One region of the Halobacillus shinanisalinarum genome, then DNA from elsewhere that is predicted to be linked to it. Evidence: a T-box and tRNA genes for the amino acid it is inferred to sense, from the RefSeq annotation. Region 1 holds a T-box; the other holds one or more tRNA genes.
What was found. The T-box of region 1 lies ahead of leuS (leucine--tRNA ligase). A T-box ahead of a tRNA ligase gene usually reads a tRNA of that ligase, here a tRNA-Leu.

Region 1 (15,709 bases):
CAGGGATTAATGTTTGGTTATGCAAATAATGAAACGAATGAACTTATGCCGTTACCGATTTCCCTTGCCCATAAATTATCGAAGCGTCTCTCCGATGTGCGTAATGAGGGGACTCTGTCCTACTTGCGTCCTGATGGTAAAACACAAGTAACTATTGAATATGATGAGCAGGATCAACCCGTCCGTGTTGATACGATTGTGATTTCAACACAACATGCAGAAGAGATCACACTTGAGCAAATTCAAAGGGACTTAAAGGAACATGTTATTCAGCCTGTTGTACCTGCGCATCTTATTGATGAAAATACAAAATACTTTATTAATCCTACAGGTAGATTCGTCATCGGCGGACCACAAGGGGATGCTGGTTTAACAGGGAGAAAGATTATTGTAGACACTTATGGGGGATATGCCCGTCATGGCGGTGGTGCATTCAGTGGGAAAGATGCGACGAAAGTTGACCGTTCTGGTGCTTATGCAGCCCGTTATGTTGCCAAAAACATCGTAGCAGCAGGCTTAGCTGAATCCTGTGAGGTACAGGTGGCCTATGCAATTGGTGTAGCACAGCCTGTATCGATTTCCATCGATACACATGGATCAGGGAACGTTCCAGAGGAGAAGCTGGTTGCAGCCGTTAGAGATTTGTTTGATCTGCGTCCAGCCGGCATTATTAAAATGCTAGATCTACGCCGTCCAATCTATCGACAAACTGCTGCCTTTGGTCATTTTGGACGTACGGACATTGAGTTCCCTTGGGAAAAAACAGACCGGGCTGAAGAGTTGAAAAATCGACTGCAATAAGAAATGAAATTAAGTATCTATATTAGGAAAGAAAACCGTTCTTGTTAATAAAGAACGGTTTTCTTTGTTTTATAATCATCGACTTATTTTGACTGTTGTTTTTTATAGACCTGTCCTTTTTCAATGTAGGTTGTTCGAACACGATCCAGCTCCTTGTAGTCTGCTTCATTTAATTCACGTATCACTTTAGCGGGTCGACCAAAAGCAAGTGTGCGAGGTGGAATCACTTTTCCGGGAGGCACCAGACTCCCCGCTCCAATAAAAGCTTGTTCTCCTATTTCAGCTCCGTCTAAGATGAGAGATCCCATTCCAATAAGGGCATCTTTTTTTATGTGTGCAGAATGAAGTGTCACTTGGTGTCCAACAGTCACTCCGTCTTCAATAATAAGCGGCTGATTAGGACTTTGGTGAAGCATGCTCAAATCTTGAATATTTACATTTCCTCCAATTCGAACAGGAGCTACGTCACCTCGTATGACGGTTTTAAACCAAATACTCGAATAAGAGCCGATCGTTACATCGCCTGTAATGACAGCGTCTTCAGCTATGTATACGGTAGAGTCAATTTGTGGAAGGCTTCCGTTATATTCGCAAATCATGTAGGTTCCTCCTATAATATGAATATAACCAGTATAGCAAAGTGTAAATCTTTTGTGGGGAGGTTTCCGTATGAGGTCTGTGCCAGCTTCCATAATTATCGTCCATGGAGCATTCGAACATATTGGAAGATATAATCATTTGATTAAGCAATTTGAAGCGGATGGATATCGAGTATTTGGTCAAGATCTGCCAGCACAAGGTAATTCAGAAGGGATAAAAGGGCACATTCGCTCATTTGACCAGTACATAGAAAGGATTGGTGAATGGCTGAAGCAAATCGATGAAGGGCCTGTTTTTCTTTTGGGACATAGTATGGGTGGCTTAGCAGTTATTCGCACGATGCAAGAATTGAAACCAAAAGTAAATGGTGTGATTTTGTCCTCCCCCGCAATGGGAATTTTAAACGGTGCATCAAAACCTATGGAAGCAGCTTCGAAGATCTTAAATTATCTATGGCCTTCATTAAAGGTGGACAATCAGTTTAATCCGGAAAATGTAACGAGAAGTGAAGCCGTTAGAATACGTGATCACTATGACCAACTTATATTAAAGAAAGTATCAATTCGTTGGTATAAAGAGTTCCAAAAAGGGATCCGACAAGCTTTTTTAAAGGTTAACCAGTTTCCCGAGGTTCCGATATTAGTTATGCAGGCAGGGGAAGATCTTATGGTAGATGTAAGAAAGACTAAGGAATGGTTTCATAAAATCGACCTTCATGAGAAAACCTATAAAGAATGGCCAGGACTATATCATGAGCTATTTAATGAACCTGAATGGAAACAGGTTTATACTTTTACTACCCAATTTATTCAGCAACAACTATTGAAACCTTTGCGATAAGGAGGGCTTGCCATGGCTCGTCAAGTTCCCACAAATGCATTACATTTAATGATCCGCGTCTACAAAGATATTTTCCCCGGCGTACACTCTGAACTTAATCATTGGATTAATAAGGCAAAGGCAATTCCGAATTCAGAACTAAAAAACCAAGCTCTTGCAAGCATCGAATCTAAAACCTTTCATTGTGAAGGTGGCAGCATTTATGCGTTATTAGCTGGAGAGAGATGGAAAGAGTCGATTCGTTTTATTGTCGCTTACCAAACGATCAGCGATTATTTAGATAATTTATGTGATCGGAGTACATCTATGGATCCTAGTGATTTCAGAATGCTCCATCAAGCAATGATTGATGCGTTGACTCCTGAGAATAACATCAAAGATTACTATTATTATCGGGAAGACAAAAATGATGGCGGTTATTTGGTGGAGCTCGTTCAAACCTGTCAATCGGTTTTACGTGAAGCAGAGGGGTATGCTGGGGTCTATCAATACACTCATAAACTTGGTGGTCTTTATAGTGATCTTCAAGTGCATAAGCATGTCATTGAAGAAGAACGGATACCGAGGTTGAAAAGTTGGTTCAAAGATTACCAAAGAAGTTGGCCGAACCTAGAGTGGTTTGAATTTTCCGCTTGTTCAGGTTCTACATTAGGGATTTTTTGCTTGATTTCTTACACCTTGAGCGGGCAGATGACGGATCAATTAGCTCAACAAATAGGGGAAAGTTATTTTCCGTTTATGCAAGGTCTGCATATCTTGCTGGACTACTACATTGATCAACAGGAAGATGAAGAGGAAGGAGACTTGAATTTCTGTTCCTACTATGATCATGGGGATCAGATGAAACAACGGTTTGTATTTTTTGTTAAACAGACGAACCAGGAAGTTCAAAAGCTTCCAGATACCATCTTCCATCAGATGATTCACGAAGGCCTTGTGGGAATGTATCTCGCTGATAGAAAAGTGAGCAATATTCAACATGCCAAAGATTTTGTGAAAGAATTACTGAAGGTGAGTGGGAAGAAGGCGACCTTCTTCTACTTTAATACTAAAATATACCATAAATTAAAGCCTGGTAAACCATTGTAGGTTATCAGGCTTATTTCTTCTCGATAGCTATAATAAAAGGAGGCTGGTTTCTCTGGTTGATAAAGCCGTACTGTAGAACGTTGTGTTGGCGTTGATCCAAATTGCTTACATACTCAAGCAAGGCTGTTTTCTCTTCTTCACCGCCAGGATGACCATAATATACAACGAGTACAATAAGACCCTCTTTTTGTAAGTCATGAAGAATGGTTTGAACAGATTTAAGTGTTTGATCAGCTTCTGTAATCACTGATTTATCACTTCCGGGTAAATAGCCAAGGTTAAAAATAGCTGCCTTGAGACGCGTAAGATGCTGATCGGGGATGTGTTGTTCGATGGATGAATGACTGTCTAAAACAAGTGTGGTTTGTTTATCAGCATGGTTATCCTTGAGCCGCTGTCTAGTATTTTGTATAGCTGTCTCTTGGATATCAAATCCATACACATGACCGTTTTCCCCAACAAGCTGGCTTAACAATAATGTATCATGGCCGTTTCCACAAGTCCCATCTATTGCAGTGTCACCAAGTGTTAATGCGTCACTCATCAATTCGTGTGCGAAATGTAAAACGCGTTTTAGATTTATCTTTTACACCTTCTTTTTTCTAGACTCGTTTCTAGCGTAGCAAAAATTATTGTAGCATGAATTAAGTCGATATGAAATTATGTAGACAGATTTTATTGAGGGAGGGGATAGTGATGGAAAGTATTGAGCTAAAGAAGCATTCATCACATGTGAATGAGGTAAAGTTTGATCCTGAGGGGAACTATATTCTTTCGGCTGGATTCAAAGGGGAACTGTTTTTATGGGAATGTGGGACGGGAAAATGTATTCAAGTTTATGAGGGGCATAGGCAGACCGTAAATAGTGTTATTTGGATTGGCTCAGGAAAAGAGATTCTTTCAGCTTCAGGAGATGGTACAATCCTTAAACATGAGATCTCCTCTTCAGAGCCAACAGATAAATGGACCGATTTAAAGTCAGGGGTCAGCCATATGCACCTTACGTTCGATGAGAAATATTTATTAACGAGTAATAAGTCCAATATGCTTCGTGTGCGTGAATGGCCAGAAGGGGAGTTAGTCGCCAAGTTTAAAGGTGACCGGCAGCATCGTGGTGTAATCGCCACTGCCTCGACAGCTCCACATGCAATAATTGGTGGTGTAGGACCTACCATTCTACGCTGTGATGTCCCTTCAGGTGAAGTGTTAGAACAAATGGTAGGTCATGATAAGGCAACAATGGGCTTCAAGTTTTTTGATCAGGATAAACTTGCAATATCTATAGGATATGATGGAAAATTAATAATCTGGGACATGGAAGTACATCATCCTTTAGAGAAATACTCCATTGGGGATGAAGGGTATTATGGACTTGCCATCAACCAGTCAAGACTAGAAGCATCCATAGTCATGCCCTATAAGCTCAAGCGAATCAATTTAAAAGACTTGTCTGTTGATGAGGTGGACCTGCCAGCTAAAGGCAATTATAGTATCGATTATTCACCGACTTGCGACCAACTAGCTATCGGATCAGCAGATAAAACGATCAGGCTGTTTCATTATTAAATGAAGTAAGCCCATTCTCTATATAGAGAATGGGCTTACCCTTTATTTTTTAGGTGTTGTATTTGTGGATGACTTTCTCTTTTTTTGAATTGTATCAAATGCTTTCTTAGCGTACCGTTTTGTCTGTTCCGGGTTCTTTTTTGCATAATCGGAAGCTTTTTTAATTAGATTCTTCACAATAAATACCCTCCATTAGAAAGTATAATTCTTATTTTAATTTTACCCTTATTAAAGGTAGTTGTAAACATGAACATTGTATGCTTGACAAAGCCTTAACCTTTCATTAATATACCAATATATACTAAACGTAGAAAAGGACTAGTAATAAAGCTTCAAGCACAAGAGAGACAGTGGGTGGTGAAAGCTGTCCTTGACCTTTATGAACTCGCCTTGGATGTTGAAGAAGCGAACTTAACAGTAGTTTCTTCCGGTCCCATTACCGTTATCGATGTCAAGTGAACGTGATGAACGTTAATTTGGGTGGTACCGCGGGAGAAAGTCTCTCGTCCCTTGCTTTTGGGACGAGAGACTTTTTTATAGATTAAATGTTCAAAAAATTGGCAGAGTGAGAAGGGGGAGGGAAAGACGCAGTGCCACGTGAGCAATGCTTCCTCGAACCATATCACATGTTTCATAACGAAGAGATTGTCGCTTATAAACCGTGGCAATCTTCAGTAAAAGTAATTAAGGGAGGAAAGATTATGGCCTTTGATCATAGGACGATTGAAAAGAAATGGCAAACATATTGGTTGGATCATAAAACTTTCAAAACGAACAGTGATTCCAATAAGAAGAAATTTTATGCGTTAGATATGTTTCCTTATCCATCAGGATCGGGGTTACACGTGGGTCACCCTGAAGGGTATACGGCGACAGATATTGTTTCACGAATGAAACGCATGCAAGGATATGAAGTTTTGCATCCAATTGGCTGGGATGCTTTCGGACTTCCCGCTGAACAATATGCCCTTGACACAGGAAACGACCCTGAAGAATTTACAAAACATAATATTAATACGTTCCGTAGGCAAATTCAGGAATTGGGCTTCTCTTATGATTGGGATCGAGAAATTAATACAACTGATCCGAACTATTACAAATGGACACAGTGGATCTTTCTAAAGCTTTACGAAAAAGATCTTGCTTATATTGATGAAGTAGCTGTTAATTGGTGCCCTGCATTAGGCACAGTACTTGCTAATGAGGAAGTTATTGATGGCAAGAGTGAGCGTGGAGGACACCCTGTTGAACGCAGACCTATGAAGCAGTGGATGCTAAAGATTACTGCCTATGCTGATCGCCTGCTAGAAGATTTAGAAGATTTGGATTGGCCGGAGAGCATAAAAGATATGCAGCGAAACTGGATTGGAAAGTCAGAAGGCGCTGAAGTAAGTTTTGGGATAGCTGGTCAAGATATGTCCTTTGAGGTATTTACAACTAGACCAGACACGCTTTTTGGAGCAACATACGCTGTACTTGCACCGGAGCATCCACTCGTTGGTAAAATCATAACCGCCGAACATAGAGAAGCTGTTAAAGGGTATATCGAACAAGCGCAAAGGAAGAGTGATCTGGAACGTACTGATTTAGCTAAAAACAAATCAGGTGTGTTTACGGGCGCCTATGCAATTAACCCAATCGATGGCAACAAACTTCCCATCTGGGTGGCGGATTATGTGCTTATGAGTTACGGAAGCGGTGCAATCATGGCTGTTCCTGCTCATGATGAACGTGACTATGAATTTGCTACTAAATATGATCTTCCTATCATTGAAGTCGTTGAAGGTGGCGACATTGGCCAAGAAGCCTATACAGGTGATGGGAAACACGTGAACTCAGACTTTTTAAACGGTCTTGGAAAGGAAGAAGCAATTAAGAAGTCGATCCACTGGCTTGAGAGCAACAACAATGGAACAAAAAAAACAACGTATCGGCTTCGTGATTGGTTATTTAGCCGCCAGCGTTATTGGGGAGAGCCGATTCCTATTATTCACTGGGAAGATGGTACAATCTCAGAAGTTCCTGAAGATCAATTACCAGTAACCCTTCCAAAAACTACGGAAATCAAACCTTCTGGAACTGGGGAATCGCCATTAGCCAATATTAGTGAGTGGGTTAATGTAGTTGATCCGAAGACAGGCAAGAAGGGACGACGAGAGACAAACACAATGCCTCAGTGGGCAGGCAGCTGCTGGTATTACCTTCGTTACATTGATGCAGGGAATGACGAAACTTTTGCTGATTTTGATAAGCTTAAGAAATGGCTTCCTGTCGATGTTTATATAGGGGGAGCAGAGCACGCTGTTCTACACTTGCTTTACGCCCGCTTTTGGCACAAAGTACTTTACGATGTCGGCGTTGTTCCTACGAAAGAGCCTTTCCAAAAATTATTTAACCAAGGAATGATCCTTGGTGAGGGTAATGAAAAAATGAGTAAATCCAAAGGGAATGTAGTCAACCCGGATGATATCGTGTATAGCCATGGCGCTGATACTCTTAGACTTTATGAAATGTTTATGGGGCCGCTTGATGCTTCTGTCGCGTGGTCAACGAATGGCCTTGATGGAGCGAGACGTTTCTTGGACCGTATATGGAGACTATTTGTTGTGAATGGCCAATTATCCCCAACTATTAAAGAAAGCAGTGTGGATCAAACCTTAGAGAAAACTTACCATGAAACGGTACAAAAAGTGAGCGAAAACTTCCAAGAGCTACGCTTTAATACAGGGATTTCTCAAATGATGGTCTTTATTAATGAAGGGTACAAAGCAACCGAGCTTCCGAAAGAATTTGTTGAAGGCTTTGTTAAGCTGCTCTCACCTATTGCCCCTCACCTTGCTGAGGAACTATGGGAGAAACTCGGTCACGAAGAGACGATCAGCTACCAGGAGTGGCCATCTTTTGATGAGTCGAAACTCGTGGAGGACGAAGTTGAAGTTGTGATACAAGTAATGGGGAAAGTACGTGCTAAAATGATGATGAGTGTAGAGGCTTCTAAAGAAGATATGGAGAAAAGTGCATTAGAAAATGACAATGTTCAAGAATGGCTGGAAGGGAAGACGGTGAGAAAAGTGATTGCTGTCCCAGGTAAACTTGTGAATATTGTCGCCAATTAAATACCATGTAAAGAAGGCTGGTTCTCGGTGTTGAACCAGCCTTCTTTGTTTATGATTAATGATGTGAACGTAAATTCTTGACTTAAAGATGAACTTTAATACAATATGGATGGTAGAAAAGTTTAAGGAGGAGATAAGATGAGTAGCATTCCTGAAATAAACCCAGATGAGTTACAAAAATGTTTAGATGAAAATACAAATTTGACTATTATAGATGTACGGGAAGATGAAGAAGTCGCGCAGGGAGTCATTCCAACAGCAAAACACATTCCATTAGGTAATATTCCGGAAGCAGTCAGCAATTTGGATCCTGATAAAGAATATGTCATGGTCTGTCGTTCTGGAAGAAGAAGTATGAACGCATCCGAATATTTAAAGGGAAACGGATTCGAGCATGTGAAAAACCTAGAAGGCGGTATGCTCTCCTGGAATGGTGAGCTCGTATTTTAAGGTGAAAGAGGTAGAAACACATGGAGCTCATCTTATTTTTAAGCATTGTAATTGTTTTGATTATCGTTATGAAGGATACTTGGGAGAAAAAAATGCTGACTCGATTAGGAAATGATCCTGTTTCGATTGGAGATTATTGTGTAATAGATATCCGTGATTATATCTCTGCTTCCCATTCTCCCTATCCTGGAGCTGAGAACATACCACTAAGCTATTTGCCGCGCGAACTCAAGGATCAGTTTGATTGCCCCAAAAACATTTTGCTTATTACGGACGATAAGCGAGGGGCAAAGATCGCTGCTAAAATCATCCGCAAGAAAAGAAATAAATTAGTTTATTATATAAAGTCAGCCTAACTTTAAGTGCCACGCCTTTTTTAAAGGTGTGGTTTTTACTTTGCAAAAATCATTGACATTTGGATTATGAACGCGTATTGTTGGGAACATCGCTTTTTAGAAAAACAAGAAGCGGCAAATTGAATTAACTTTCGAAAAATCTACCGAACTATTGACATTCGCTTAGTTCTCATGATAGAATTTGATTACTGTCGCAGAGTTAGTGTGATAGTTTTTCTATCAGCAACGTTATCACGAATAAGTTATTGACTTAACTTATTCACCATGAGATAATGATTGGGTCGCTTTTTTTGAAGCGGCAAGCAATCTTTTGATCTTTGAAAACTGAACGAACCAACCAGTACGTCAAATCATTCTTTCTATTAAATAGAGAGAATTCAAACAAGCACATTCGGTGTGCAAATGAGCAAGTCAAACTTTAACTTTTATGGAGAGTTTGATCCTGGCTCAGGACGAACGCTGGCGGCGTGCCTAATACATGCAAGTCGAGCGCAGGAAGCAGGCGGATCCCCTTCGGGGGTGAAGCCTGTGGAATGAGCGGCGGACGGGTGAGTAACACGTGGGCAACCTGCCTGTAAGATCGGAATAACTCCGGGAAACCGGGGCTAATGCCGGGTAATCCTTTATCTCGCATGAGAGGAAGGTAAAAGATGGCTTCTAGCTATCACTTACAGATGGGCCCGCGGCGCATTAGCTAGTTGGTGAGGTAACGGCTCACCAAGGCGACGATGCGTAGCCGACCTGAGAGGGTGATCGGCCACACTGGGACTGAGACACGGCCCAGACTCCTACGGGAGGCAGCAGTAGGGAATCTTCCGCAATGGACGAAAGTCTGACGGAGCAACGCCGCGTGAACGATGAAGGTCTTCGGATCGTAAAGTTCTGTTGTTAGGGAAGAACATGTACCGTTCAAACAGGGCGGTACCTTGACGGTACCTAACGAGGAAGCCCCGGCTAACTACGTGCCAGCAGCCGCGGTAATACGTAGGGGGCAAGCGTTGTCCGGAATTATTGGGCGTAAAGCGCGCGCAGGCGGTTCCTTAAGTCTGATGTGAAAGCCCACGGCTCAACCGTGGAGGGTCATTGGAAACTGGGGAACTTGAGGACAGAAGAGGAGAGTGGAATTCCACGTGTAGCGGTGAAATGCGTAGATATGTGGAGGAACACCAGTGGCGAAGGCAACTCTCTGGTCTGTTTCTGACGCTGAGGTGCGAAAGCGTGGGTAGCAAACAGGATTAGATACCCTGGTAGTCCACGCCGTAAACGATGAGTGCTAGGTGTTAGGGGGCTTCCACCCCTTAGTGCTGAAGTTAACGCATTAAGCACTCCGCCTGGGGAGTACGGCCGCAAGGCTGAAACTCAAAGGAATTGACGGGGCCCGCACAAGCGGTGGAGCATGTGGTTTAATTCGAAGCAACGCGAAGAACCTTACCAGGTCTTGACATCCTTGGATCGCCCTAGAGATAGGGTTTTCCCTTCGGGGACCAAGTGACAGGTGGTGCATGGTTGTCGTCAGCTCGTGTCGTGAGATGTTGGGTTAAGTCCCGCAACGAGCGCAACCCCTAATCTTAGTTGCCAGCATTCAGTTGGGCACTCTAAGGTGACTGCCGGTGACAAACCGGAGGAAGGCGGGGATGACGTCAAATCATCATGCCCCTTATGACCTGGGCTACACACGTGCTACAATGGATGGTACAAAGGGCAGCGAAGCCGCGAGGTGTAGCAAATCCCATAAAACCATTCTCAGTTCGGATTGCAGGCTGCAACTCGCCTGCATGAAGCCGGAATCGCTAGTAATCGCGGATCAGCATGCCGCGGTGAATACGTTCCCGGGCCTTGTACACACCGCCCGTCACACCACGAGAGTTGGCAACACCCGAAGTCGGTGAGGTAACACATTATGTGAGCCAGCCGCCGAAGGTGGGGCCAATGATTGGGGTGAAGTCGTAACAAGGTAGCCGTATCGGAAGGTGCGGCTGGATCACCTCCTTTCTAAGGACATATGCAAGGCGACCTCTTTCTCTTTCGAGAAAGTCGGGAAGCTGCCGCATACGGAAGACGTACCTGGTTGGTTGTTCAGTTTTGAGAGATCAAACGATCTTTCAATGTGAACCTTGAAAACTGGATAAGATAATCAGAACGTGACGATCCTCTTTAGATAGAGATCGACACGGGATGACAAGACATCAAACATCAATTTTTTAACGTCTTTTCACGACGACAATAGTTAAGTGAATAAGGGCGCACGGTGGATGCCTTGGTACTAGGAGCCGATGAAGGACGGGACTAACACCGATATGCTTTGGGAAGCCGTAAGTAGGCTGTGCACCGAAGATTTCCGAATGGGGGAACCCCCTGCTCGTAATGGAGCAGGATCCTTTACTGAATACATAGGTAAGGGAAGGCAGACCCGGGGAACTGAAACATCTCATTACCCGGAGGAAGAGAAAGCAAACGCGATTTCCCAAGTAGCGGCGAGCGAAACGGAAACAGCCCAAACCAGAAAGCTTGCTTTCTGGGGTTGTAGGACACTCCTTTGGAGTTACAAAAAAAGAGGATAGATGAATCGATCTGGAACGATCAGCCAGAGCAGGTAAGAGCCCTGTAGTCGACATCTTCTTTTCTCCGGAGTGGATCCTGAGTACGGCGGAACACGAGGAATTCCGTCGGAATCCGGGAGGACCATCTCCCAAGGCTAAATACTCCCTAGTAACCGATAGTGAACCAGTACCGTGAGGGAAAGGTGAAAAGCACCCCGGAAGGGGAGTGAAAGAGATCCTGAAACCGTGCGCCTACAAGTAGTCGGAGCCCATTGATGGGTGACGGCGTGCCTTTTGTAGAATGAACCGGCGAGTTACGACCGTCTGCAAGGTTAAGCTAAAGCAGCGGAGCCGCAGCGAAAGCGAGTCTGAATAGGGCGAAGCAGTAGGCGGTCGTAGACCCGAAACCGTGTGATCTACCCATGTCCAGGGTGAAGGTCAGGTAACACTGACTGGAGGCCCGAACCCACGCAAGTTGAAAATTGCGGGGATGAGGTGTGGGTAGGGGTGAAATGCCAATCGAACACGGAGATAGCTGGTTCTCTCCGAAATAGCTTTAGGGCTAGCCTCAGAATAGAAAGTCTTGGAGGTAGAGCACTGATTGGACGAGGGGCCCCTACCGGGTTACCGAATTCAGTCAAACTCCGAATGCCAACGACTTTGTTCTGGGAGTCAGACCATGGGTGATAAGGTTCATGGTCGAAAGGGAAACAGCCCAGACCGCCAGCTAAGGTCCCCAAGTGTGTGTTAAGTGGAAAAGGATGTGGCGTTGCTTAGACAACCAGGATGTTGGCTTAGAAGCAGCCATCATTGAAAGAGTGCGTAATAGCTCACTGGTCGAGTGACGCTGCGCCGAAAATATACCGGGGCTAAACACACCACCGAAGCTGCGGATTGATCCTTAGGGATCAGTGGTAGGAGAGCGTTCTAAGGGCTGCGAAGTCAGACCGTAAGGACTGGTGGAGCGCTTAGAAGTGAGAATGCCGGTATGAGTAGCGAAAAAAGAGTGAGAATCTCTTTCACCGAAAGCCCAAGGTTTCCTGAGGAAGGCTCGTCCTCTCAGGGTTAGTCGGGACCTAAGCCGAGGCCGAAAGGCGTAGGCGATGGCCAACAGGTTGATATTCCTGTACCGCCTCCTTTCCGTTTGAACGACGGGGGGACGCAGGAGGATAAGGAGAGCGCACCACTGGATGTGTGCGTCCAAGCAGTGAGACGGTCGAGACAGGCAAATCCGCTCGGCAACGTCAAGCTGTGATGGGGAGGGAACTAGAGTACCGAAGCTCCTGATTTCACACTGCCAAGAAAATCCTCTAGTGAGGAAAGAGGCGCCCGTACCGCAAACCAACACAGGTAGGCGAGGAGAGAATCCTAAGGTGAGCGGGAGAACTCTCGTTAAGGAACTCGGCAAAATGACCCCGTAACTTCGGGAGAAGGGGTGCTCCTCTGCCGAGGAGCCGCAGTGAAAAGGCCCAAGCGACTGTTTACCAAAAACACAGGTCTCTGCGAAGCCGTAAGGCGAAGTATAGGGGCTGACACCTGCCCGGTGCTGGAAGGTTAAGGGGATGCGTTAGCGCTTGGCGCGAAGCGTTGAACCGAAGCCCCAGTAAACGGCGGCCGTAACTATAACGGTCCTAAGGTAGCGAAATTCCTTGTCGGGTAAGTTCCGACCCGCACGAAAGGTGCAACGACTTGGGCACTGTCTCAACGAGAGACCCGGTGAAATTATACTATGCGTGAAGATGCGCATTACCCGCGACAGGACGGAAAGACCCCGTGGAGCTTTACTGTAGCCTGATATTGAATGTTGGTACAGCTTGTACAGGATAGGTGGGAGCCTGAGAAGCCGGAGCGCTAGCTTCGGTGGAGGCGCTGGTGGGATACCACCCTGGCTGTACGGACATTCTAACCCAGGACCGTGATCCGGTTCGGAGACAGTGTCAGGTGGGCAGTTTGACTGGGGCGGTCGCCTCCTAAAGAGTAACGGAGGCGCCCAAAGGTTCCCTCAGAATGGTTGGAAATCATTCGCAGAGTGTAAAGGCACAAGGGAGCTTGACTGCGAGACCTACAAGTCGAGCAGGGACGAAAGTCGGGCTTAGTGATCCGGCGGTACCGTATGGAAGGGCCGTCGCTCAACGGATAAAAGCTACCCCGGGGATAACAGGCTTATCTCCCCCAAGAGTCCACATCGACGGGGAGGTTTGGCACCTCGATGTCGGCTCATCGCATCCTGGGGCTGTAGTCGGTCCCAAGGGTTGGGCTGTTCGCCCATTAAAGCGGTACGCGAGCTGGGTTCAGAACGTCGTGAGACAGTTCGGTCCCTATCCGTCGTGGGCGTTGGAAATCTGAAAGGAGCTGTCCTTAGTACGAGAGGACCGGGATGGACACACCGCTGGTGTACCAGTTGTTCCGCCAGGAGCATCGCTGGGTAGCTACGTGTGGACGGGATAAGTGCTGAAAGCATCTAAGCATGAAGCCCCCCTTGAGATGAGATTTCCCCTTACGCCAAGTAAGTAAGATTCCTCAGAGACGATGAGGTCGATAGGTCCGAGGTCGAAGCGTGGTGACACGTGAAGCTGACGGATACTAATCAATCGATGACTTATCTATATCAAAATTGAATCGTTTGGTCTTGCCTGTCTTATCCAGTTTTGAGGGTTTCCCTCATAAACGTATGATGTGGTGGCGAGAGCGAAGAGGTCACACCTGTTCCCATGCCGAACACAGTAGTTAAGCTCTTCAGCGCCGATGGTAGTCGGGTCGATCCCCGTGAGAGTAGGACGCGGCCACGTCAAACAACCCCTTGGAATTATCCAAGGGGTTGTTTTTTATAGATTAGGAAACCAGAAAAAATTGACTGTGGATAAGGTTACATGAAGATAGTTACATCTAACTCCAGTGCTCAAGTCACGAAAGACTAGTCAATCGCCCAGTAGTCCCACAGGACGTCGTTCAGTGTTGGTACAAGGGCGAGCCAGTCTTAACCGAACTTTCCATAAATCTGTTCCTGTCCGAACTCCATCTGCCGTGTCTGCCGGTTGCTTGCGCTGTATTACTCCCATATAAAATGAATAGCAAAAACATCGCAAATCAGCTACGCGTGACGTTAAATAGAAGAATCAGTTTTTCTTAGGATTTGATTTATCTACTTGCCAGTCTTTTTGATCATCAGTCTCTAATATTCCTATTGTCACATCGACAACTCCTGGATCCTCCATTACCTTTTCCTGAACTTGGTATTTGATATCATCCGCTTCCCCTAGCGTAAGTCCTTCTTTAAGCTCAATATAACTCTCAACATGATAATCTCTTCCTTCTTGAAGAGTACGCAGCTTACTAATATCAACTACGTTTTGATCACCTAAAATAATTTTCGCTATTCGTTCTTCAACAATTTTAGGGGCAGCTACACCGATTAAGCCAATTGTATTTTCGTATCCAATTTTGAGAGCAATACCAATTAGCAGGATGCCGATAATAAGAGTACCTAAACCATCAAGAAAGTATAACCCTGTTAGATTGGACAACACAACAAAGATTAACGCGATTGCCGAACCGGCTGTGGCTATAATATCTTCATAAAAAACAAGCCGTGTAGGCGGTGCTGCGAGGCTAACATTTTTAAATGCATTTATGAAAATATTACCTTTTTCTGAATTTGTCCGGCTCTCCACAACAATTTCTTTCATTACTTTTATTAAGATATACCCATCAATGATGATGGCTATTATTAGTACTCCAATATTCAACCAGATGTTAGATGAGGGGTGAGGGTCTTGTATTAATCCCCATCCCTTTAAAATGGTCTCATAGGCCATGATAGTAATAATAGTAACAGCCACAAGTACAAATAGGTTGACGACGCGTCCAAATCCAGTTGGAAACCGCTCTGTAGGTTCTTTTTCAGCTAATGCACTACCAAAATAGACAAACCCCTGGTTGGTGGCATCGGCTGCGGAGTGGATAGCTGTAGCGAACATTGCTCCACTACCGCTAACTGCAGCTGCAATCGCTTTGATAATTGCCAATAATGTATTCCCCAAGGCAGCTATACCAGATGATTTATTCCCTTTCTTAAGCAATTTTAAAAAGGCCATAAAGTTTTTCACCCTCACTGATTTAATTCAATACCTTTTTATTTTGCTTTAAAAGTACAATTTTAATCTCCTATTTAAGAATTCCGATGAATCTTTTTTAACGGTTCGTTTAGACCATTAAGCATCAGGAACAAGATTTACATGATTATGATAAACTAATAGAGGATGTTCAAAAAGTTACGAGATGATAAGGTGAAACTTCCATCAGGGTTTTTACTGATGGTTCGTTGAGGCTTACACGACGTGGCGATTTTAGT
Region 2 (15,709 bases), 1.7 Mb from region 1:
GAGCGACGCAACTTACTTCGTGCCTATGGTGCAGAACTTATCCTGACACCAGGTAGTGACGGGATGAAAGGTGCGATTAAAAAGGCTGAGGAACTTAAGGATAAGCATGGTTATTTCATGCCCCAGCAGTTTAATAACAAAGCCAACGTAGCTGTACATGCCCGCACGACTGGTCCTGAAATTATTGAGCAAATAGGCGACCAGCTCGATGCGTTCGTTTCTGGAATTGGAACAGGTGGGACGATTACAGGAGCGGGAAAAGTCTTGAAAAATCATTATTCTGACATTAAAATTTATGCGATTGAGCCCGAAGATTCTGCGATTTTGTCTGGAGGACAGCCGGGCCCTCACAAACTCCAAGGACTTGGAGCAGGATTTGTGCCGGAAATATTGGATACAGAGATTTATGATGAAGTCTATACAGTATCGAAAGAAGATTCTTATGCCGCTGCACGTGAAGCAGCAGGAAAAGATGGCATTCTTGGTGGTGTCTCCTCAGGATCGGCCATTCATGTTGCAAAACAAGTTGCTAAGAAGTTAGGAAAAGGTAAAAAGGTAGTAGCTGTACTTCCTAGTAATGGAGAGCGATATCTATCTACCCCGCTTTATCAATTTGATGAAGAATAGAATAAAAAGAGAGGAACTGAGCTCGCTTTTAGAGCTCAGTTTTTTTAACGTCTAAGGAAATTATAAAAATATTTGCCTGTGTATAAGCTTACATGAAGTTAGCCACATCCAGCTCCAGCGCGCAAGACTAGTCAATCCGTGGCCCCACAGGATGTTTCGGTTTTAGCCGAACTTCCACTGTCGTGTCTACCGGGGCGCCCCGAGCTTTTGTTCTTGGGAAATAACCCCCGTGATAGATGTCGCAAAATGTTGTAAAATAGATATAAATATCTTTTGAAAGAGGGAACGGGAAATGCAATCTACTCTTAGGACAAAAGTAAAACAGTACGATTATTCAAAGCAAACGCTCGTGATGGGGATCCTTAATATTACACCGGATTCTTTTTCTGACGGGGGAGAATTCAACGAGATCAATCGGTCTGTTGAACAAGCCTTGAAAATGGAAGGGCAAGGTGCTCATATTATAGATGTTGGGGGAGAATCAACAAGGCCTGGACATGCTCCAGTCACCGAGGCTGAGGAAATCTCACGTGTAGTTCCGGTTATTGAAGCAATTCGTGATAAGCTGTCTATTCCTATATCCATCGATACCTATAAAGCAGAGGTTGCGAAACAAGCTCTTAATGCAGGGGCCTCGATTATAAATGATGTATGGGGGGCTAAACGTGAACCGAGAATTGCTCAAGTCGCTGCAGACTATGATGTTCCGCTCATCCTCATGCATAATCGAACAGATAAAAAGTATCGTTCACTTATTGACGATATGAAAGTGGACTTAAAGGAAAGTATTGATATAGCTAAGCAAGCTGGTGTAAAGGATCAGCGCATTATATTGGATCCAGGTGTTGGTTTTGCTAAGTCACCTGAAGATAATTTAGTTGTAATGAGAAACTTACATCAGTTTCTTGAGTTAGATTATCCGATCTTATTAGGTACTTCCAGGAAATCCTTTATTGGTCTTACACTTGATTTGCCAGAAGATCAGCGAATGGAAGGTACGGGGGCAACAGTTTGTTACGGAGTAGCACAAGGTATGCAAATTGTCCGAGTTCATGATGTCGAACCGATCGTTCGTATGACAAAAATGATGGATGCTATGATGGGAAAGGAGTCAACCAATGGATAAAATCTATTTGAACAGCATGGAATTCTGGGGGTATCATGGGCTTTTTCCAGAGGAAAACAAACTCGGTCAACGCTTTTACGTCGACCTTGAACTTGAATTGGATTTAAAGCCGGCTGCACAAACAGACGATATGAATCAATCGATCAACTATGGTGAAATATATGAAGTAACCAAAAAGGTGGTTGAGGGAGAAGCAAGGAAACTAGTAGAAACTGTTGCTGAACAACTTTCTGGGAAGCTTCTGGAGCATTTCGAGCTGCTGGATGCGTGCCGCGTTAAGGTGACTAAACCGGATCCACCTATTCCAGGTCATTACAAGTCTGTAGCCATAGACATTTACAGGGAGAGAACGGATGATTAGAGCTTATATTGCTCTGGGATCAAATATAGCCCCGAGAGAGCAGTACTTAACTGAGGCGATGACCATGCTTCGTGAGCACGACTCCATTATAATATGTACAACTTCGAAAGTTTATGAAACGGCTCCTGTCGGTTATGTCGATCAGAATGATTTTCTAAACATGGTGGTTGAAATTGAAACTGGGTTGCAGCCGTTGGCGTTGCTTGATTACTGCCAAAGCATTGAACAGAAATTAGGTAGAAAGCGCACTATTAAATGGGGTCCCCGCACAATAGACCTTGACATTTTACTGTATAATGAAGAAAATATGAAAGCAGAGCGACTGACGATTCCACATCCTCATATGCACGAGCGCGCGTTCGTTATCGTGCCGCTTGCTGAAGTGAATCCGGGAGCTTACCTTCCATCATTAAACCAGACAGTTGAAGAAATACTTCAGCAGCTGCCTGAAGATGAAGTGAAAAGTATCCAGCCGCTACGTCAGCTTTAATTACAAGAAAGTGTTGTTTATAGATTAAGATACAATTTATTTTGAAGGAGAATGCATATGTTTCAAATCGGAGATATCACCATTCCGAACAGAGTTGTGCTTGCCCCGATGGCAGGTGTATGTAACTCAGCCTTTCGTCTAACTGTTAAGGAGTTCGGTGCAGGACTAGTTTGTGCGGAAATGGTTAGTGATAAAGGGATTGTTAATCAAAACAAGAAAACGATGGACATGCTTTACATCGATCCAGATGAAGAACCTATGAGTCTGCAAATTTTTGGCGGCGAAGAAGAGACCCTTATTAATGCAGCAAAATTCGTTGATAAAAATACTACAGCTAATATTATTGATATTAATATGGGATGTCCTGTGCCCAAGATTACGAAATGTGATGCGGGTTCTAAATGGTTGCTTGACCCGGATAAGATGTACAACATGGTTTCTGAAGTTGTTAAGGCAGTGGACAAACCCGTTACTGTAAAAATGCGTACAGGGTGGGATGAGGAACATATTTTAGCTTTGGAGAATGGTAAAGCTCTTGAAGCGGCTGGAGCCAAATCTGTAGCTCTTCACGGGCGTACCCGCGACCAAATGTATGAAGGTGTAGCAGACTGGGAGATTGTACGTAAGCTGAAGGAAACTGTCAATATTCCCGTTATCGGTAACGGTGACATCGATTCACCTCAAGTCGCTAAGCAACGCCTAGAAGAAACAGGTGTAGACGCTGTGATGATTGGGCGTGCAGCTCTTGGAAACCCGTGGATGATTTATCGCACGGCGAAGTTTCTTGAAACAGGTGAGCTTGTTGATGAGCCTACCCCGAAAGAGAAAATTGATGTCTGCATGCTTCACATGGACCGCTTGATTCGCCTGAAAAATGAGAAAGTAGCGATCCTCGAGATGCGTAAACACGCTTCATGGTATTTAAAAGGACTAAAAGGTGGCGGCCGTGTACGTAACCGAATTAACCAAGCTGAAACGAGAGATACCATGTTAGACATTCTTTATGATTTTGCTAATGACCTTGAAGAAAGTATCAAAGTATCCTGACTCCTGGTCGTTGACAGGGTGCAAGGTCTTTTCTATACTAAATCATAGTTGTAATACTGCCAGTGGCTTACTGGCAGTTTTTATTATTGAACCGGATTTACCATGTAAATGAAGATAGGAATGGAGTGATGACAATGACGGAAGAACTCAATGATCAAATGCGGGTGCGTCGGGAGAAACTGAGTACTTACAAAGATCAAGGACTGGATCCTTTTGGAAGTAAATTCGAACGCACTGCTTTAGCTGAAGATTTAATAACAAAATATGATGAATTTTCTAAAGATGAACTTGAAGAGCAACAATTTCCTGCTACTATTGCTGGGCGAATCATGACAAAGCGTGGGAAAGGAAAGGCGGGCTTTGCTCACATTCAGGACCTTAGTGGTCAAATTCAGCTTTATGTCCGTAAAGACAGTGTAGGTGATGAAGCTTACGAGGTGTTTAAGACAGCTGATATAGGTGATATTGTCGGTATCTCTGGTGTAATGTTCAAGACTAACGTAGGAGAACTCTCAGTCAAAGCGGGCGAGTTTCAAGTTTTAACAAAATCTCTAAGACCATTACCTGAAAAATTCCATGGTTTAAAAGATGTTGAACAACGCTATCGTCAACGTTACTTAGACCTTATTACCAATCCTGAAAGCCGTGATACCTTTATTTTGCGCAGTAAAATCATTCAGTCCATGCGTAGATATTTAGATAACCTCGGATTTCTAGAGGTTGAAACACCGATGATGCACGGAATACCAGGTGGAGCATCAGCTCGTCCATTTGAAACGCACCATAACGCTCTCGACATGCAGCTATATATGAGAATTGCCATCGAACTTCATCTGAAAAGATTAATCGTAGGCGGCATGGAGAAGGTGTATGAGATTGGACGAGTCTTTCGTAATGAAGGGGTCTCCACTCGACACAACCCTGAATTCACCATGATTGAATTATATGAAGCTTATGCTGATTACCATGATATTATGGATTTAACCGAAAACTTGGTCGCTCATATTGCTAAAGAGGTACTTGGCTCAACAACTGTTACTTATGATAATGAAGAGATTCATTTACAACCTAAATGGACCCGAATCCATATGGTAGATGCTGTGAAAGAATACACAGGCGTGGACTTCTGGAAGCAACTGAGTGATGAAGAAGCAAAATCTGTTGCTAAAGAGCATGGGATAGAGATCCAAGATACGATGACATTCGGTCATATTGTTAACGAATTTTTTGAACAAAAAGTCGAAGAGAAACTTATTCAACCTACTTTTGTATATGGCCAGCCAATTGAAATCTCTCCTCTTGCTAAGAAGAATCCAGAGGACGCACGTTTTACTGACCGTTTTGAGCTATTCATTGTAGGGCGCGAACACGCAAATGCCTTCTCTGAGCTTAACGATCCTATCGATCAACGTGAGCGATTTGAGGCACAGCTTAAAGAGCGCGAAGAAGGAAACGATGAAGCGCACATGATGGACGAAGATTTCTTGGAATCATTAGAATATGGTATGCCTCCAACGGGTGGGCTAGGTATTGGAATCGATCGTCTCGTTATGCTGCTAACAAACTCTTCATCGATCCGAGATGTATTGTTGTTCCCACAAATGAGAAACCGCGAATCATAATCTTTAATCTAACCCCTCGACTTCTCATCGAGGGGTTTTATGCCATGCAATCGTCAGAAAAAACTTTTATTTCGCTGTAGTCTTGATTTACCTTTGAAACCATGGTAAATTATTAAACGTCGCACAAAGCGAACGCGACAGATTATCTCAGTTAGCAAAAACAACATGAAAAAGTTATTGACTTAACTTACTCACCATGATATATTAATTAAGTCGCTGTTTTGAAGCGGCAAGCAATCTTTTGATCTTTGAAAACTGAACGAACCAACCAGTACGTCAATATATTCTTTCTATTAAATAGAGAGAATTCAAACAAGCACATTCGGTGTGCAAATGAGCAAGTCAAACTTTAACTTTTATGGAGAGTTTGATCCTGGCTCAGGACGAACGCTGGCGGCGTGCCTAATACATGCAAGTCGAGCGCAGGAAGCAGGCGGATCCCCTTCGGGGGTGAAGCCTGTGGAATGAGCGGCGGACGGGTGAGTAACACGTGGGCAACCTGCCTGTAAGATCGGAATAACTCCGGGAAACCGGGGCTAATGCCGGGTAATCCTTTATCTCGCATGAGAGGAAGGTAAAAGATGGCTTCTAGCTATCACTTACAGATGGGCCCGCGGCGCATTAGCTAGTTGGTGAGGTAACGGCTCACCAAGGCGACGATGCGTAGCCGACCTGAGAGGGTGATCGGCCACACTGGGACTGAGACACGGCCCAGACTCCTACGGGAGGCAGCAGTAGGGAATCTTCCGCAATGGACGAAAGTCTGACGGAGCAACGCCGCGTGAACGATGAAGGTCTTCGGATCGTAAAGTTCTGTTGTTAGGGAAGAACATGTACCGTTCAAACAGGGCGGTACCTTGACGGTACCTAACGAGGAAGCCCCGGCTAACTACGTGCCAGCAGCCGCGGTAATACGTAGGGGGCAAGCGTTGTCCGGAATTATTGGGCGTAAAGCGCGCGCAGGCGGTTCCTTAAGTCTGATGTGAAAGCCCACGGCTCAACCGTGGAGGGTCATTGGAAACTGGGGAACTTGAGGACAGAAGAGGAGAGTGGAATTCCACGTGTAGCGGTGAAATGCGTAGATATGTGGAGGAACACCAGTGGCGAAGGCGACTCTCTGGTCTGTTTCTGACGCTGAGGTGCGAAAGCGTGGGTAGCAAACAGGATTAGATACCCTGGTAGTCCACGCCGTAAACGATGAGTGCTAGGTGTTAGGGGGCTTCCACCCCTTAGTGCTGAAGTTAACGCATTAAGCACTCCGCCTGGGGAGTACGGCCGCAAGGCTGAAACTCAAAGGAATTGACGGGGGCCCGCACAAGCGGTGGAGCATGTGGTTTAATTCGAAGCAACGCGAAGAACCTTACCAGGTCTTGACATCCTTGGATCGCCCTAGAGATAGGGTTTTCCCTTCGGGGACCAAGTGACAGGTGGTGCATGGTTGTCGTCAGCTCGTGTCGTGAGATGTTGGGTTAAGTCCCGCAACGAGCGCAACCCCTAATCTTAGTTGCCAGCATTCAGTTGGGCACTCTAAGGTGACTGCCGGTGACAAACCGGAGGAAGGCGGGGATGACGTCAAATCATCATGCCCCTTATGACCTGGGCTACACACGTGCTACAATGGATGGTACAAAGGGCAGCGAAGCCGCGAGGTGTAGCAAATCCCATAAAACCATTCTCAGTTCGGATTGCAGGCTGCAACTCGCCTGCATGAAGCCGGAATCGCTAGTAATCGCGGATCAGCATGCCGCGGTGAATACGTTCCCGGGCCTTGTACACACCGCCCGTCACACCACGAGAGTTGGCAACACCCGAAGTCGGTGAGGTAACACATTATGTGAGCCAGCCGCCGAAGGTGGGGCCAATGATTGGGGTGAAGTCGTAACAAGGTAGCCGTATCGGAAGGTGCGGCTGGATCACCTCCTTTCTAAGGACATATGCAAGGCGACCTCTTTCTCTTTCGAGAAAGTCGGGAAGCTGCCGCATACGGAAGACGTACCTGGTTGGTTGTTCAGTTTTGAGAGATCAAACGATCTTTCAATGTGAACCTTGAAAACTGGATAAGATAATCAGAACGTGACGATCCTCTTTAGATAGAGATCGACACGGGATGACAAGACATCAAACATCAATTTTTTAACGTCTTTTCACGACGACAATAGTTAAGTGAATAAGGGCGCACGGTGGATGCCTTGGTACTAGGAGCCGATGAAGGACGGGACTAACACCGATATGCTTTGGGAAGCCGTAAGTAGGCTGTGCACCGAAGATTTCCGAATGGGGGAACCCCCTGCTCGTAATGGAGCAGGATCCTTTACTGAATACATAGGTAAGGGAAGGCAGACCCGGGGAACTGAAACATCTCATTACCCGGAGGAAGAGAAAGCAAACGCGATTTCCCAAGTAGCGGCGAGCGAAACGGAAACAGCCCAAACCAGAAAGCTTGCTTTCTGGGGTTGTAGGACACTCCTTTGGAGTTACAAAAAAAGAGGATAGATGAATCGATCTGGAACGATCAGCCAGAGCAGGTAAGAGCCCTGTAGTCGACATCTTCTTTTCTCCGGAGTGGATCCTGAGTACGGCGGAACACGAGGAATTCCGTCGGAATCCGGGAGGACCATCTCCCAAGGCTAAATACTCCCTAGTAACCGATAGTGAACCAGTACCGTGAGGGAAAGGTGAAAAGCACCCCGGAAGGGGAGTGAAAGAGATCCTGAAACCGTGCGCCTACAAGTAGTCGGAGCCCATTGATGGGTGACGGCGTGCCTTTTGTAGAATGAACCGGCGAGTTACGACCGTCTGCAAGGTTAAGCTAAAGCAGCGGAGCCGCAGCGAAAGCGAGTCTGAATAGGGCGAAGCAGTAGGCGGTCGTAGACCCGAAACCGTGTGATCTACCCATGTCCAGGGTGAAGGTCAGGTAACACTGACTGGAGGCCCGAACCCACGCAAGTTGAAAATTGCGGGGATGAGGTGTGGGTAGGGGTGAAATGCCAATCGAACACGGAGATAGCTGGTTCTCTCCGAAATAGCTTTAGGGCTAGCCTCAGAATAGAAAGTCTTGGAGGTAGAGCACTGATTGGACGAGGGGCCCCTACCGGGTTACCGAATTCAGTCAAACTCCGAATGCCAACGACTTTGTTCTGGGAGTCAGACCATGGGTGATAAGGTTCATGGTCGAAAGGGAAACAGCCCAGACCGCCAGCTAAGGTCCCCAAGTGTGTGTTAAGTGGAAAAGGATGTGGCGTTGCTTAGACAACCAGGATGTTGGCTTAGAAGCAGCCATCATTGAAAGAGTGCGTAATAGCTCACTGGTCGAGTGACGCTGCGCCGAAAATATACCGGGGCTAAACACACCACCGAAGCTGCGGATTGATCCTTAGGGATCAGTGGTAGGAGAGCGTTCTAAGGGCTGCGAAGTCAGACCGTAAGGACTGGTGGAGCGCTTAGAAGTGAGAATGCCGGTATGAGTAGCGAAAAAAGAGTGAGAATCTCTTTCACCGAAAGCCCAAGGTTTCCTGAGGAAGGCTCGTCCTCTCAGGGTTAGTCGGGACCTAAGCCGAGGCCGAAAGGCGTAGGCGATGGCCAACAGGTTGATATTCCTGTACCGCCTCCTTTCCGTTTGAACGACGGGGGACGCAGGAGGATAAGGAGAGCGCACCACTGGATGTGTGCGTCCAAGCAGTGAGACGGTCGAGACAGGCAAATCCGCTCGGCAACGTCAAGCTGTGATGGGGAGGGAACTAGAGTACCGAAGCTCCTGATTTCACACTGCCAAGAAAATCCTCTAGTGAGGAAAGAGGCGCCCGTACCGCAAACCAACACAGGTAGGCGAGGAGAGAATCCTAAGGTGAGCGGGAGAACTCTCGTTAAGGAACTCGGCAAAATGACCCCGTAACTTCGGGAGAAGGGGTGCTCCTCTGCCGAGGAGCCGCAGTGAAAAGGCCCAAGCGACTGTTTACCAAAAACACAGGTCTCTGCGAAGCCGTAAGGCGAAGTATAGGGGCTGACACCTGCCCGGTGCTGGAAGGTTAAGGGGATGCGTTAGCGCTTGGCGCGAAGCGTTGAACCGAAGCCCCAGTAAACGGCGGCCGTAACTATAACGGTCCTAAGGTAGCGAAATTCCTTGTCGGGTAAGTTCCGACCCGCACGAAAGGTGCAACGACTTGGGCACTGTCTCAACGAGAGACCCGGTGAAATTATACTATGCGTGAAGATGCGCATTACCCGCGACAGGACGGAAAGACCCCGTGGAGCTTTACTGTAGCCTGATATTGAATGTTGGTACAGCTTGTACAGGATAGGTGGGAGCCTGAGAAGCCGGAGCGCTAGCTTCGGTGGAGGCGCTGGTGGGATACCACCCTGGCTGTACGGACATTCTAACCCAGGACCGTGATCCGGTTCGGAGACAGTGTCAGGTGGGCAGTTTGACTGGGGCGGTCGCCTCCTAAAGAGTAACGGAGGCGCCCAAAGGTTCCCTCAGAATGGTTGGAAATCATTCGCAGAGTGTAAAGGCACAAGGGAGCTTGACTGCGAGACCTACAAGTCGAGCAGGGACGAAAGTCGGGCTTAGTGATCCGGCGGTACCGTATGGAAGGGCCGTCGCTCAACGGATAAAAGCTACCCCGGGGATAACAGGCTTATCTCCCCCAAGAGTCCACATCGACGGGGAGGTTTGGCACCTCGATGTCGGCTCATCGCATCCTGGGGCTGTAGTCGGTCCCAAGGGTTGGGCTGTTCGCCCATTAAAGCGGTACGCGAGCTGGGTTCAGAACGTCGTGAGACAGTTCGGTCCCTATCCGTCGTGGGCGTTGGAAATCTGAAAGGAGCTGTCCTTAGTACGAGAGGACCGGGATGGACACACCGCTGGTGTACCAGTTGTTCCGCCAGGAGCATCGCTGGGTAGCTACGTGTGGACGGGATAAGTGCTGAAAGCATCTAAGCATGAAGCCCCCCCTTGAGATGAGATTTCCCCTTACGCCAAGTAAGTAAGATTCCTCAGAGACGATGAGGTCGATAGGTCCGAGGTCGAAGCGTGGTGACACGTGAAGCTGACGGATACTAATCAATCGATGACTTATCTATATCAAAATTGAATCGTTTGGTCTTGCCTGTCTTATCCAGTTTTGAGGGTTTTCAAAAAAACTCTTGAAATTTCCCTGAAAGGGCAATATAATATATCTTGTCCTTGAAATTAATAAGGTTTGGTGGCGAGAGCGAAGAGGTCACACCTGTTCCTATGCCGAACACAGTAGTTAAGCTCTTCAGCGCCGATGGTAGTCGGGTCGATCCCCGTGAGAGTAGGACGCTGCCAAGCCTTATTACATAATCCGGAGGATTAGCTCAGCTGGGAGAGCACTTGCCTTACAAGCAAGGGGTCGCAGGTTCGAGCCCTGCATCCTCCACCATGATTGCCGGCCTAGCTCAACTGGTAGAGCAACTGATTTGTAATCAGTAGGTTGGGGGTTCAAGTCCTCTGGCCGGCACCATTGATCGCTTTTCAACATTGATATATGAACGATAAGTTAGTTTTTATTAAGAGCCATTAGCTCAGCTGGTAGAGCATCTGACTTTTAATCAGAGGGTCGGAGGTTCGAGCCCTCCATGGCTCACCATTTTTTAGCGGGTGTGGTGGAATTGGCAGACACGCTAGATTTAGGATCTAGTGCTTCACGGCGTGGGGGTTCAAGTCCCTCCACCCGCATTATATGCGGAAGTAGTTCAGTGGTAGAACACCACCTTGCCAAGGTGGGGGTCGCGGGTTCGAATCCCGTCTTCCGCTCCATAATACTTAATAAGATTTAAAAGACCTAACAAACTTGTCAAGCCGGGGTGGCGGAATTGGCAGACGCACAGGACTTAAAATCCTGCGGTAGGTTTCTACCGTGCCGGTTCGAGTCCGGCCCTCGGCACCATAATTTTATTTGCGCCCGTAGCTCAATTGGATAGAGCGTCTGACTACGGATCAGAAGGTTAGGGGTTCGACTCCTCTCGGGCGCGCCATTATTTTACGGGAAGTAGCTCAGCTTGGTAGAGCACTTGGTTTGGGACCAAGGGGTCGCAGGTTCGAATCCTGTCTTCCCGACCATTCTCTAACCATTACAACTTGGGGCCTTAGCTCAGCTGGGAGAGCGCCTGCTTTGCACGCAGGAGGTCAGCGGTTCGATCCCGCTAGGCTCCACCATTTTTGATCTTTGAAAACTGAACGAACCAACCAGTACGTCAATATATTCTTTCTATTAAATAGAGAGAATTCAAACAAGCACATTCGGTGTGCAAATGAGCAAGTCAAACTTTAACTTTTATGGAGAGTTTGATCCTGGCTCAGGACGAACGCTGGCGGCGTGCCTAATACATGCAAGTCGAGCGCAGGAAGCAGGCGGATCCCCTTCGGGGGTGAAGCCTGTGGAATGAGCGGCGGACGGGTGAGTAACACGTGGGCAACCTGCCTGTAAGATCGGAATAACTCCGGGAAACCGGGGCTAATGCCGGGTAATCCTTTATCTCGCATGAGAGGAAGGTAAAAGATGGCTTCTAGCTATCACTTACAGATGGGCCCGCGGCGCATTAGCTAGTTGGTGAGGTAACGGCTCACCAAGGCGACGATGCGTAGCCGACCTGAGAGGGTGATCGGCCACACTGGGACTGAGACACGGCCCAGACTCCTACGGGAGGCAGCAGTAGGGAATCTTCCGCAATGGACGAAAGTCTGACGGAGCAACGCCGCGTGAACGATGAAGGTCTTCGGATCGTAAAGTTCTGTTGTTAGGGAAGAACATGTACCGTTCAAACAGGGCGGTACCTTGACGGTACCTAACGAGGAAGCCCCGGCTAACTACGTGCCAGCAGCCGCGGTAATACGTAGGGGGCAAGCGTTGTCCGGAATTATTGGGCGTAAAGCGCGCGCAGGCGGTTCCTTAAGTCTGATGTGAAAGCCCACGGCTCAACCGTGGAGGGTCATTGGAAACTGGGGAACTTGAGGACAGAAGAGGAGAGTGGAATTCCACGTGTAGCGGTGAAATGCGTAGATATGTGGAGGAACACCAGTGGCGAAGGCGACTCTCTGGTCTGTTTCTGACGCTGAGGTGCGAAAGCGTGGGTAGCAAACAGGATTAGATACCCTGGTAGTCCACGCCGTAAACGATGAGTGCTAGGTGTTAGGGGGCTTCCACCCCTTAGTGCTGAAGTTAACGCATTAAGCACTCCGCCTGGGGAGTACGGCCGCAAGGCTGAAACTCAAAGGAATTGACGGGGGCCCGCACAAGCGGTGGAGCATGTGGTTTAATTCGAAGCAACGCGAAGAACCTTACCAGGTCTTGACATCCTTGGATCGCCCTAGAGATAGGGTTTTCCCTTCGGGGACCAAGTGACAGGTGGTGCATGGTTGTCGTCAGCTCGTGTCGTGAGATGTTGGGTTAAGTCCCGCAACGAGCGCAACCCCTAATCTTAGTTGCCAGCATTCAGTTGGGCACTCTAAGGTGACTGCCGGTGACAAACCGGAGGAAGGCGGGGATGACGTCAAATCATCATGCCCCTTATGACCTGGGCTACACACGTGCTACAATGGATGGTACAAAGGGCAGCGAAGCCGCGAGGTGTAGCAAATCCCATAAAACCATTCTCAGTTCGGATTGCAGGCTGCAACTCGCCTGCATGAAGCCGGAATCGCTAGTAATCGCGGATCAGCATGCCGCGGTGAATACGTTCCCGGGCCTTGTACACACCGCCCGTCACACCACGAGAGTTGGCAACACCCGAAGTCGGTGAGGTAACACATTATGTGAGCCAGCCGCCGAAGGTGGGGCCAATGATTGGGGTGAAGTCGTAACAAGGTAGCCGTATCGGAAGGTGCGGCTGGATCACCTCCTTTCTAAGGACATATGCAAGGCGACCTCTTTCTCTTTCGAGAAAGTCGGGAAGCTGCCGCATACGGAAGACGTACCTGGTTGGTTGTTCAGTTTTGAGAGATCAAACGATCTTTCAATGTGAACCTTGAAAACTGGATAAGATAATCAGAACGTGACGATCCTCTTTAGATAGAGATCGACACGGGATGACAAGACATCAAACATCAATTTTTTAACGTCTTTTCACGACGACAATAGTTAAGTGAATAAGGGCGCACGGTGGATGCCTTGGTACTAGGAGCCGATGAAGGACGGGACTAACACCGATATGCTTTGGGAAGCCGTAAGTAGGCTATGCACCGAAGATTTCCGAATGGGGGAACCCCCTGCTCGTAATGGAGCAGGATCCTTTACTGAATACATAGGTAAGGGAAGGCAGACCCGGGGAACTGAAACATCTCATTACCCGGAGGAAGAGAAAGCAAACGCGATTTCCCAAGTAGCGGCGAGCGAAACGGAAACAGCCCAAACCAGAAAGCTTGCTTTCTGGGGTTGTAGGACACTCCTTTGGAGTTACAAAAAAAGAGGATAGATGAATCGATCTGGAACGATCAGCCAGAGCAGGTAAGAGCCCTGTAGTCGACATCTTCTTTTCTCCGGAGTGGATCCTGAGTACGGCGGAACACGAGGAATTCCGTCGGAATCCGGGAGGACCATCTCCCAAGGCTAAATACTCCCTAGTAACCGATAGTGAACCAGTACCGTGAGGGAAAGGTGAAAAGCACCCCGGAAGGGGAGTGAAAGAGATCCTGAAACCGTGCGCCTACAAGTAGTCGGAGCCCATTGATGGGTGACGGCGTGCCTTTTGTAGAATGAACCGGCGAGTTACGACCGTCTGCAAGGTTAAGCTAAAGCAGCGGAGCCGCAGCGAAAGCGAGTCTGAATAGGGCGAAGCAGTAGGCGGTCGTAGACCCGAAACCGTGTGATCTACCCATGTCCAGGGTGAAGGTCAGGTAACACTGACTGGAGGCCCGAACCCACGCAAGTTGAAAATTGCGGGGATGAGGTGTGGGTAGGGGTGAAATGCCAATCGAACACGGAGATAGCTGGTTCTCTCCGAAATAGCTTTAGGGCTAGCCTCAGAATAGAAAGTCTTGGAGGTAGAGCACTGATTGGACGAGGGGCCCCTACCGGGTTACCGAATTCAGTCAAACTCCGAATGCCAACGACTTTGTTCTGGGAGTCAGACCATGGGTGATAAGGTTCATGGTCGAAAGGGAAACAGCCCAGACCGCCAGCTAAGGTCCCCAAGTGTGTGTTAAGTGGAAAAGGATGTGGCGTTGCTTAGACAACCAGGATGTTGGCTTAGAAGCAGCCATCATTGAAAGAGTGCGTAATAGCTCACTGGTCGAGTGACGCTGCGCCGAAAATATACCGGGGCTAAACACACCACCGAAGCTGCGGATTGATCCTTAGGGATCAGTGGTAGGAGAGCGTTCTAAGGGCTGCGAAGTCAGACCGTAAGGACTGGTGGAGCGCTTAGAAGTGAGAATGCCGGTATGAGTAGCGAAAAAAGAGTGAGAATCTCTTTCACCGAAAGCCCAAGGTTTCCTGAGGAAGGCTCGTCCTCTCAGGGTTAGTCGGGACCTAAGCCGAGGCCGAAAGGCGTAGGCGATGGCCAACAGGTTGATATTCCTGTACCGCCTCCTTTCCGTTTGAACGACGGGGGGACGCAGGAGGATAAGGAGAGCGCACCACTGGATGTGTGCGTCCAAGCAGTGAGACGGTCGAGACAGGCAAATCCGCTCGGCAACGTCAAGCTGTGATGGGGAGGGAACTAGAGTACCGAAGCTCCTGATTTCACACTGCCAAGAAAATCCTCTAGTGAGGAAAGAGGCGCCCGTACCGCAAACCAACACAGGTAGGCGAGGAGAGAATCCTAAGGTGAGCGGGAGAACTCTCGTTAAGGAACTCGGCAAAATGACCCCGTAACTTCGGGAGAAGGGGTGCTCCTCTGCCGAGGAGCCGCAGTGAAAAGGCCCAAGCGACTGTTTACCAAAAACACAGGTCTCTGCGAAGCCGTAAGGCGAAGTATAGGGGCTGACACCTGCCCGGTGCTGGAAGGTTAAGGGGATGCGTTAGCGCTTGGCGCGAAGCGTTGAACCGAAGCCCCAGTAAACGGCGGCCGTAACTATAACGGTCCTAAGGTAGCGAAATTCCTTGTCGGGTAAGTTCCGACCCGCACGAAAGGTGCAACGACTTGGGCACTGTCTCAACGAGAGACCCGGTGAAATTATACTATGCGTGAAGATGCGCATTACCCGCGACAGGACGGAAAGACCCCGTGGAGCTTTACTGTAGCCTGATATTGAATGTTGGTACAGCTTGTACAGGATAGGTGGGAGCCTGAGAAGCCGGAGCGCTAGCTTCGGTGGAGGCGCTGGTGGGATACCACCCTGGCTGTACGGACATTCTAACCCAGGACCGTGATCCGGTTCGGAGACAGTGTCAGGTGGGCAGTTTGACTGGGGCGGTCGCCTCCTAAAGAGTAACGGAGGCGCCCAAAGGTTCCCTCAGAATGGTTGGAAATCATTC

Region 2: it has a tRNA-Leu gene. The T-box ahead of leuS (leucine--tRNA ligase) is inferred to sense a tRNA for this amino acid. The anticodon was not compared.

The regions. Positions count from the first base shown of each region.
Region 1 is NZ_CP095074.1:797,666-813,374, reverse strand. It holds gene metK (methionine adenosyltransferase) at 1-801, shown strand, start outside; gene MUO14_RS04325 (gamma carbonic anhydrase) at 885-1,400, opposite strand; gene MUO14_RS04320 (alpha/beta hydrolase) at 1,471-2,241, shown strand; gene MUO14_RS04315 (tetraprenyl-beta-curcumene synthase family protein) at 2,254-3,330, shown strand; gene MUO14_RS04310 (tRNA 5-(aminomethyl)-2-thiouridylate-methyltransferase MnmM) at 3,341-3,874, opposite strand; gene MUO14_RS04305 (WD40 repeat domain-containing protein) at 4,027-4,896, shown strand; gene MUO14_RS24240 (hypothetical protein) at 4,939-5,073, opposite strand; T-box leader at 5,196-5,410, shown strand; gene leuS (leucine--tRNA ligase) at 5,598-8,012, shown strand; gene MUO14_RS04295 (rhodanese-like domain-containing protein) at 8,151-8,462, shown strand; gene MUO14_RS04290 (rhodanese-like domain-containing protein) at 8,483-8,818, shown strand; rRNA gene MUO14_RS04285 (16S ribosomal RNA) at 9,243-10,810, shown strand; rRNA gene MUO14_RS04280 (23S ribosomal RNA) at 11,044-13,965, shown strand; rRNA gene rrf (5S ribosomal RNA) at 14,034-14,147, shown strand; gene MUO14_RS04270 (cation diffusion facilitator family transporter) at 14,475-15,452, opposite strand.
Region 2 is NZ_CP095074.1:2,486,855-2,502,563, forward strand. It holds gene cysK (cysteine synthase A) at 1-627, shown strand, start outside; gene folP (dihydropteroate synthase) at 920-1,753, shown strand; gene folB (dihydroneopterin aldolase) at 1,746-2,114, shown strand; gene folK (2-amino-4-hydroxy-6-hydroxymethyldihydropteridine diphosphokinase) at 2,107-2,604, shown strand; gene dusB (tRNA dihydrouridine synthase DusB) at 2,662-3,651, shown strand; gene lysS (lysine--tRNA ligase) at 3,786-5,273, shown strand; rRNA gene MUO14_RS12285 (16S ribosomal RNA) at 5,629-7,197, shown strand; rRNA gene MUO14_RS12290 (23S ribosomal RNA) at 7,431-10,352, shown strand; rRNA gene rrf (5S ribosomal RNA) at 10,471-10,584, shown strand; tRNA gene MUO14_RS12300 (tRNA-Val) at 10,600-10,675, shown strand; tRNA gene MUO14_RS12305 (tRNA-Thr) at 10,681-10,756, shown strand; tRNA gene MUO14_RS12310 (tRNA-Lys) at 10,807-10,882, shown strand; tRNA gene MUO14_RS12315 (tRNA-Leu) at 10,890-10,971, shown strand; tRNA gene MUO14_RS12320 (tRNA-Gly) at 10,978-11,052, shown strand; tRNA gene MUO14_RS12325 (tRNA-Leu) at 11,094-11,182, shown strand; tRNA gene MUO14_RS12330 (tRNA-Arg) at 11,194-11,270, shown strand; tRNA gene MUO14_RS12335 (tRNA-Pro) at 11,279-11,355, shown strand; tRNA gene MUO14_RS12340 (tRNA-Ala) at 11,376-11,451, shown strand; rRNA gene MUO14_RS12345 (16S ribosomal RNA) at 11,569-13,137, shown strand; rRNA gene MUO14_RS12350 (23S ribosomal RNA) at 13,371-15,709, shown strand, end outside.